2 regions of the Streptomyces rectiviolaceus genome follow, and region 1 is predicted to be linked to the other one. Evidence: riboswitches for the same ligand, from Rfam matches in the RefSeq annotation. Region 1 holds a riboswitch; the other holds the start of a gene.

The links. Region 1 has a riboswitch for glycine ahead of gcvT (glycine cleavage system aminomethyltransferase GcvT). Riboswitches for the same ligand answer to the same signal wherever they lie in the genome.
Region 2: linked by a shared signal. The riboswitch ahead of gcvP (aminomethyl-transferring glycine dehydrogenase) and the one ahead of gcvT (glycine cleavage system aminomethyltransferase GcvT) in region 1 are both predicted to bind glycine.

What each region holds. Positions count from the first base shown of each region.
Region 1 covers NZ_BAAAUG010000078.1:60,238-64,648, reverse strand. Annotated here, with positions in the region: gene glyA (serine hydroxymethyltransferase) at 70-1,329, opposite strand; gene gcvH (glycine cleavage system protein GcvH) at 1,360-1,737, opposite strand; gene gcvT (glycine cleavage system aminomethyltransferase GcvT) at 1,827-2,951, opposite strand; glycine riboswitch at 2,987-3,098, opposite strand; glycine riboswitch at 3,099-3,213, opposite strand; gene ABD378_RS22740 (AAA family ATPase) at 3,355-4,041, shown strand; gene ABD378_RS22735 (enhanced serine sensitivity protein SseB) at 4,125-4,411, shown strand, end outside.
Region 2 covers NZ_BAAAUG010000192.1:26,544-30,954, reverse strand. Annotated here, with positions in the region: gene ABD378_RS39625 (DNA polymerase IV) at 1-1,193, shown strand, start outside; gene ABD378_RS39620 (PRC-barrel domain-containing protein) at 1,237-1,614, opposite strand; glycine riboswitch at 1,759-1,856, shown strand; gene gcvP (aminomethyl-transferring glycine dehydrogenase) at 2,066-4,411, shown strand, end outside.

The DNA.
Region 1 (4,411 bases):
TTCACTGTCTTCACTGTCCAGTGTGCGCGGTGCCCCGAAGATTCGTACGAAGGAAAGCGTACGAAAATGCTACAGGTTGGGGTACAGCGGGTGCTTTGCTGCCAAGGCCGAGACGCGGGCCTTGAGCGACTCCGCGTCGAAGTCCGGCTTCAGGGCCTCGGCGATGACGTCGGCGACCTCACGGAAGTCGTCCTCCTGGAAGCCACGGGTCGCGAGCGCGGGCGTACCGATCCGCAGGCCCGAGGTCACCATCGGGGGGCGCGGGTCGTTCGGGACCGCGTTGCGGTTGACCGTGATGCCGACCTCGTGGAGGCGGTCCTCGGCCTGCTGGCCGTCGAGCTCGGAGTTGCGCAGGTCCACGAGGACCAGGTGCACGTCCGTGCCGCCGGACAGGACGTCGACGCCGACGGCCTTCGCGTCGTCCTGCACCAGGCGCTCGGCCAGGATGCGGGCGCCGTCCAGGGTGCGCTGCTGGCGCTCCTTGAACTCCTCGGAGGCCGCGACCTTGAAGGAGACGGCCTTGGCCGCGATCACGTGCTCCAGGGGGCCGCCCTGGAAGCCGGGGAAGACCGCGGAGTTCAGCTTCTTCGCGAACTCCTTGCTGCGGGCCAGGATGACGCCGCCGCGCGGGCCGCCGAGCGTCTTGTGCGTGGTGGAGGTCACCACGTCCGCGTACGGCACCGGGTTCGGGTGCAGCCCTGCGGCGACGAGCCCGGCGAAGTGCGCCATGTCGACCCACAGGTAGGCGCCGACCTCGTCGGCGATCCGGCGGAACTCGGCGAAGTCCAGCTGGCGCGGGTAGGCGGACCAGCCCGCGATGATCACCTTCGGGCTGTTCTCCTTGGCCAGGCGCTCGACCTCGGCCATGTCCACAAGACCGGCCTCGTCGACGTGGTACGCGACCACGTTGAACTGCTTGCCGGAGAAGTTCAGGCGCATGCCGTGGGTGAGGTGGCCGCCGTGCGCCAGGTCAAGGCCGAGGATCGTGTCGCCGGGCTTGGCGATCGCGAAGAGGGCGGCCTGGTTGGCGGAGGCGCCGGAGTGCGGCTGGACGTTGGCGTACTCGGCGCCGAACAGGTCCTTGATCCGGTCGATCGCGATCTGCTCGGTGACGTCGACGTGCTCGCAGCCGCCGTAGTAGCGGCGGCCGGGGTAGCCCTCGGCGTACTTGTTGGTGAGGACCGTGCCCTGGGCCTCCATGACCGCGACCGGAGCGAAGTTCTCCGAGGCGATCATTTCCAGGGTGGACTGCTGACGGTGGAGCTCGGCGTCGACGGCGGCGGCGACGTCCGGGTCCAGCTCGTGGAGAGGGGTGTTGAGAAGCGACATCAGGTGGTCCCTAAGGGTCTTCGGGGGGCTTCAGCTGCCGGAGAACTCGGTGTACTCGTCCGCGGAGAGCAGGTCCTTCGGCTCCTCCGTGATCCGTACCTTGAAGAGCCAACCACCCTCGAACGGGGCGGAGTTGACCTTCGACGGGTCGTCCACGACGTCCTGGTTCGACTCGACGACCTCGCCGCTCACCGGCGAGTACAGGTCGCTGACCGACTTCGTCGACTCGAGCTCGCCGCAGGTCTCGCCCGCGGTCACCGCGGCGCCGGCCTCGGGAAGGTCCGCGTAGACGACGTCACCGAGCGCGTTGGCCGCGTGCTCCGTGATGCCGACCGTCGCCACACCGTCCTCGGTGGCCGAGAGCCACTCGTGCTCCTTGCTGTAACGCAGCTGCTGGGGGTTGCTCATGACCTGAATTCTCCTGTACGCGGGTGGGTGCTGCGGAACGAGAAAGATGTGCGTGGGGTCACTTCCGGGTTACCACTGGGGCGGAAGTGTCACTTCTGGCGCTTGTAGAACGGCAGCGCCACGACCTCGTACGGCTCGTGCGTGCCCCGGATGTCCACGCCGACACCCTTGGTCCCGGGGGTCGCGTGCGCCGCGTCGACGTACGCGATGGCGATCGGCTTGCCCAGCGTCGGGGAGGGCGCACCAGAGGTGACCTCGCCGATGATCTTGCCGTCGGCGACCACGGAGAAGCCCGCCCGCGGAATGCGGCGGCCGGAAGCGATCAGGCCCACCAGCTTGCGCGGGGGAGCGGTCTCGGCGCGCTCGGCGGCGGCCGCGAGCGCCTCGCGCCCCACGAAGGTGTCGGACTGCGAGGTCTTCTCGAACTTCACGACCCGGCCGAGACCGGCGTCGAAGGGCGTCAGCTCCGCGGTCAGCTCGTGCCCGTACAGCGGCATGCCCGCCTCAAGGCGCAGCGTGTCGCGGCAGGAGAGCCCGGCCGGGACCAGACCGACGGGCTCGCCCGCCTCCATCAGCGCACCCCACAGCTTCTCGGCGTCACCGGGCGCGACGAAGAGCTCGAAGCCGTCCTCGCCGGTGTAGCCCGTGCGGGCGATCAGCGCGGGGACGCCCGCGACGGTGCCCGGCAGGCCCGCGTAGTACTTCAGGCCGTCCAGGTCGGCGTCCGTGAGTGACTTCAGGATGCCGGGGGACTCGGGGCCCTGGACGGCGAGCAGGGCGTACGCGTCGCGGTCGTCGCGGACCTCGGCGTCGAAGCTGTCGGCGCGGGCGGTGAGCGCGTCGAGCACTACCTGCGCGTTCGAGGCGTTGGCGACAATCATGTACTCGGTCTCGCCGAGGCGGTAGACGATCAGGTCGTCCAGGATGCCGCCGTCCTCGGCACAGATCATCGTGTAGCGGGCGCGGCCGACGCCGACGGAGCCGATGTTGCCGACCAGCGAGAAGTTCAGGAAGTTCACGGCTTCAGGGCCTGTGACCGTGATCTCGCCCATGTGGGAGAGGTCGAAGAGACCGGCCTTGGTGCGGACGGCGATGTGCTCGTCGCGCTCGCTGGCGTAGCGGAGCGGCATGTCCCAGCCCGCGAAGTCGGTCATCGTCGCGCCGAGCGCACGGTGCACGGCGTCGAGGGCGGTCAGACGGGGGGCGGTACTCATACGTGGAACTCCCAGGGCATGACGGGCGAGGTCGATCCTCCCCATCTGTCATCGGAACCTGAGAGGTTCACCACGACCCGTCCGTATAAGGGGTCATGACTTGCACCTTGGGTGGAGCCGCGTGGGCGGCCCGCTTTTCAGATGTGCCTCGCCCGCGCGGTACGGGGCCTGAGAGATTCAAGGGAGGGACTTGCTCCTTCGGCGCCCCGGTGCGTCGTCATGTCGTACGACGGTTCACCGGGAACTCTCCCGCGCGGATTCAAACGGCCTGTATGGAGTTTGCGCGCACATCATTGCACGGGGCTCCGTCACAGGGCAGTGCCAGTCGAGTAATGCCCTTGTGCCGCATTACCTTCTCTTTACACTTGCCGGGGAAGCTGCGGTAAGCAGGTACGTGACCGCTATGGGGAGGCCGATCACGGTGCGCAGGACGAGCGTCTACGCGACCAACACAGGGGTGGCCCTGCCCAAACAGGCCGCCGCCCCCACCAGGGAGAGCTGCGGCCCCCTGCCGGCGGCCGTCGTCCGCGACCTGCGGCAGCGGACCGGCCACAGTCCGCACCGGCTCACGTTCGGCGAAGGCGACCTGATCGTCGTCTCCGGGCTGCCGGGCAGCGGCAAGTCCACGCTGATGCGCAGAGCCGTCGCGGGCCCGCGCATCGACTCGCAGGACACCCGCGACCGCTGGGCCCGGCGCATGCCGACCCTGCTGCCGTACGCGGTGTACCGCCCCCTGGTCCGCCTCGCGCACTACGCGGGCCTGCGCAGGGCCCTGCGCTCCGGCGAGAGTGTCGTGGTGCACGACTGCGGCACCCAGGCGTGGGTGCGCCGCTGGCTGGCCCGCGAGGCCGTGCGGCGCGGCACGACGCTGCACCTGCTGCTGCTGGACGTGCCGCCGGACACCGCCATAGAGGGCCAGCTCTCGCGCGGCCGCGGCGTGTCGCGGTACGCCTTCGCGCGCCACCGCAGGACGGTCGCCCGTCTGGTGGGCGCCGCCGAGCGGGGCGATCTGCCGCGCGGCTGCGGCTCGGCGGTGCTGCTCGACCGGACGGCGGCCGGCGTGCTGCGGGGGATCGGCTTCGGGGACTGAGCCGCCCGCCGCGTCGGGGGCCGCCCGTCACGTTAGGGTCGTGCCGCAGGCGGAGCGGGACAGAGCAGGGGTTGGACAGACAGATGAACATTCCGGCGCAGGCACACGCCCATCCCTATGGAGGATGGCCGGGCAACGAACTCGAAGAGGTGCTCGCGGCATCCCTGGGCACGCCCGGCGCACCTCAGGCGTCCGCGGGGGCCCGCATCGTCGAGGTGCTCGGCCGCAGCCACCTCTGGGTCCCGCTGCCGAACGGCGGGGCACCGGACAGCGGCACCCTCGACCTGCCCACGCTGGAGATCGAAGGACAGGCGTACGTCCCCGTCTTCAGCTCCGAGCAGCAGTTCCAGCAGGCCACCGGCGGCCGGAT
Region 2 (4,411 bases), on a different contig from region 1:
AGATCAGCGACCAGGTGATGACGCTCCTGCGGGAGCTGTCGCCGCTGGTGGAGCCGCTCAGCCTGGATGAGGCCTTCGTCGACCTGGAGGCGGGCGGTGTGGCCGACGACCGGGCGTCGGCGCTTGCCGTGGGCGAGCGGTTGCGCGCGGACATCAAGGCGGTGACCGGCCTCCCGGGGTCGGTCGGGCTCGCCGCGTCCAAGATGCTGGCGAAGATCGCTTCGGAGGAGGCCAAGCCGGACGGCCTGCGCCTGATAGAGCCGGGGACCGAGCGGGACCTGCTCGCGCCGATGTCGGTGCGGATTCTGCCCGGTGTGGGTCCTGCCACCGGGGACCATCTGCGGCGGGGCGGGATCACGACGGTGGGGGAGATCGCCGGGGCGGGCGAGGACGAGCTCGTACGGCTGCTCGGGAAGTCGCACGGGAGCGCGCTGTACGCGATGGCCCTTGCGCGGGACGAGCGGCCCGTGGTGGCGGAGCGGGAGTCCAAGTCGGTCAGCGTCGAGGACACGTACGACGTGGACATCCACGACCGGGTACGGGTCAGGGGCGAGGTCGCGCGGCTCGCCGAGCGGTGTGTGGAGCGGTTGCGGGCGGCGGGGCACTCGGGGCGGACCATCGTCCTGAAGGTGCGGCGGTTCGACTTCTCGACCCTGACGCGCTCCGAGACGCTGCGTGGGCCGACGGACGACCCCGGGGTGGTGCGGGAGGCCGCCGCGCGGTTGCTGGAGTCCGTGGACACCACCGGAGGCGTGCGGCTCCTCGGGGTGGGCGTCACGGGGCTCGCCGACTACACGCAGGAGGACCTCTTCGCGCAGGCCCAGGCCCAGGCGCAGGCCGAAGCCGTGGAGGCCCTGGAGGCGCGGCGAGAGGCCGAGGAGGAGCGGGCCGAGGAGGAGCGGGCCGGGAAGGAGCGGGCCGGGGAGGCCGCGGAGGAACCCGTGGGCGAGACGGTGACGGAGCCGGTCGTTCCGGCCGAGCGGCGGTGGGCCGCCGGGCACGATGTGCGGCATGCCGAGTACGGGCACGGGTGGGTGCAGGGCAGTGGCCTCGGGCGCGTCACGGTTCGCTTCGAGACGCCGGAGTCGTCGGCGCCGGGGCGGGTGCGGACGTTCCGTACGGATGATCCGGCGCTCGAGCCCGCGGAGCCCTTGCCGTTGGTGGCATCTCCTGAGGAGCTGGAGCCGCGGTGAGGTCGGTGGCTGCCGCTGTGGTCACCAGGGCGTCCTGCGAGCGTCAGGTGCCGTCCTGGCCTGCGATGTTGCCGAAGTCCTGGTCCGGCGGCGGTGGCTCCGGGGGCGTGATGTCCAGGCCGTAGTGGTGGTAGAGCTGCAGTTCCTGTTCGGGGGAGAGATGGCGGCCCACGCCGAAATCGGGGGCGTCCTTGATCAGGGAGCGCTCGAAGGGGATGCGCAGGGTGCCGTCTTTCGTGAGCTCGCTGGGCTCCAGGGGGACGAACGCGTCCCGGCTGAACAGGCCGGTGCGTATGGCCGCCCACTCAGGGGCGCCGGTGGCGTCGTCGAGATAGACCTCGTCGATCGTGCCGATCTTGGCCCCGCTCCGGTCGAACGCCTTCCGGCCGATCAGGTTGCGCGGATCGATATCGGTCTGCACGGGCCCTCCAACTGGTCGAGGCTTGTCGAAGTGGGGCGTAACTCATCCTTGTTCGTTCGTAATCACTACGAAAGAGCACTTCGGGGCAGGCGGCCACTCGAGGGATCGGCCGCAGTCCTCGCTGGTAGGCTGGCGCATGGCTGCTGACCCCGTGCGGGAGAGCTCTCCGGTGGAGACACCGGAGGCGCCGAAGGAGCAACTCCTCCCCGGAATCTCTCAGGCCCCTGTACCGCACGGACGAGGTCACTCTGGAAAGTAGGGCGGGCGTCGGGCGGGCACGTTCGGAACCCTTCCTCACCGACGGTGAAAGCCGGTGCGTCGCCCTGTCACGGGGCGTGGACCGGTGAAACTCTCAGGTTGAGATGACAGAGGGGGAGGCCGTCCGGGTACCCGCGCCGTGGTGCCCCTCGCAGGTCGCGTCAGACCAGCGTCAGACCAGGAGGCCTCCGCTATGACCGCCACCCCTCGCATCCCGCTCTCCCAGCTCGAGCAGGGCATTCCCTTCGAGCAGCGCCACATCGGTCCCGATGTGGAAGCACGGGCCAAGATGCTCGCGCACGTCGGATACGGCTCGCTCGACGAGCTGACCGCCGCCGCCGTGCCGGATGTGATCAAGAACGCCGAGGCGCTGAACCTGCCGGGAGCGCGTACCGAGGCCGAGGTCCTGGCCGAGCTGCGCTCCCTCGCTGACCGTAACCAAGTTCTTGATTCCATGATCGGGCTCGGTTACTACGGGACCTTCACTCCGCCGGTGATCCTGCGGAACGTCATGGAGAACCCGGCGTGGTACACCGCTTACACGCCGTATCAGCCCGAGATCTCCCAGGGTCGGCTCGAGGCGCTGCTCAACTTCCAGACCGTCGTCGCCGAGCTGACCGGGCTGCCCACCTCCGGTGCCTCGCTGCTCGACGAGGGGACCGCCGCCGCCGAGGCCATGGCCCTGTCGCGGCGCATGGGCAAGGTCAAGGACGGTGCCTTCCTCGTCGACTCCGACGCCCTGCCGCAGACGATCGCCGTCATCCAGACCCGCGCCGAGCCGGCCGGTGTCGAGGTCGTCGTCGCCGATCTGAGCGAGGGCATCCCGGCCGAGGTCGCCGAGCGCGGTGTCGTCGGCGTACTGATCCAATACCCCGGCGCCTCCGGTGCCGTACGCGACATCAAGCCCCTCATCGAGCAGGCGCACGAGATCGGTGCCATCGTCTCCGTCGCCGCGGACCTGCTGGCCCTGACGCTGCTCACCTCGCCCGGTGAGCTGGGCGCCGACATCGCCGTGGGCACCACTCAGCGCTTCGGCGTCCCGATGGGCTTCGGCGGCCCGCACGCCGGTTACATGGCGGTGCGCGAGAAGTTCGCGCGCAGCCTGCCGGGGCGGCTCGTCGGTGTCTCCGTGGACGCGGACGGCAACAAGGCCTACCGGCTCGCGCTGCAGACCCGTGAGCAGCACATCCGCCGCGAGAAGGCCACCAGCAACATCTGTACCGCTCAGGTGCTGCTCGCCGTGATGGCCGGAATGTACGCGGTCTACCACGGACCCGAGGGCCTCAAGACCATCGCGCGGCGCACCCACCGCTACGCGACCGTGCTCGCCGCGGGGCTCACCGCCGGCGGGGTCGAGGTCGTGCACGGCGCGTACTTCGACACCCTGACCGTGCGGGTGCCCGGCAAGGCCGATGAGCTCGTCTCCGCGGCCCGCGAGGGTGGCGTCAACATCCACCAGATCGACGCCGACCACGTCTCCCTGGCCTGCGACGAGACCACCACGCGCAGGCAACTGACCGCGATCTGGACCGCGTTCGGGGTCAAGGCCGACATCGAGGCGCTGGACGCGGAGACCGAGGACACGCTCCCCGGCGGCCTGCTGCGCTCCGACGACTACCTCACGCACCCCGTCTTCCACCAGTACCGCTCCGAGACCGCCATGCTGCGATACCTGCGCAAGCTGGCCGACCGTGACTACGCGCTCGACCGCGGGATGATCCCGCTGGGCTCCTGCACCATGAAGCTCAACGCGACCACGGAGATGGAGCCGGTCACCTGGCCCGAGTTCGGGCAGCTGCACCCCTTCGCGCCCGCCCAGCAGGCCCAGGGATATCTGACGCTCATCCGTGAGCTGGAGGAGCGGCTCGCCGAGGTCACCGGATACGACAAGGTCTCGCTGCAGCCCAACGCGGGTTCGCAGGGCGAGCTTGCCGGACTGCTCGCCGTGCGCGGCTACCACCGCGCCAACGGCGACGAGCAGCGCACCGTCTGCCTCATCCCGTCCTCGGCGCACGGCACCAACGCCGCGAGCGCCGTGATGGCCGGAATGAAGGTCGTCGTCGTGAAGACCAGCGACGACGGCGAGATCGACATCGAGGACCTGCGCGCCAAGATCGAGAAGCACCGCGAAGAGCTGTCCGTGCTCATGATCACCTACCCGTCCACGCACGGGGTGTTCGAGGAGCACGTCGCGGACATCTGCGCACAGGTGCACGAGGCGGGCGGCCAGGTCTACGTCGACGGGGCGAACCTCAACGCCCTGGTGGGTCTCGCCCAGCCGGGCAAGTTCGGCGGCGACGTCTCGCACCTGAACCTGCACAAGACCTTCTGCATCCCGCACGGCGGCGGTGGCCCCGGCGTCGGCCCGGTCGGTGTGCGCGAGCACCTCGCGCCGTACCTGCCCAACCACCCGCTGCAGCCCGCCGCGGGCCCCGAGACGGGCGTCGGTCCGATCTCCGCGGCGCCGTGGGGATCGGCCGGAATCCTGCCTATCTCCTGGGCGTACGTACGCCTCATGGGCGGTGAGGGCCTCAAGCGC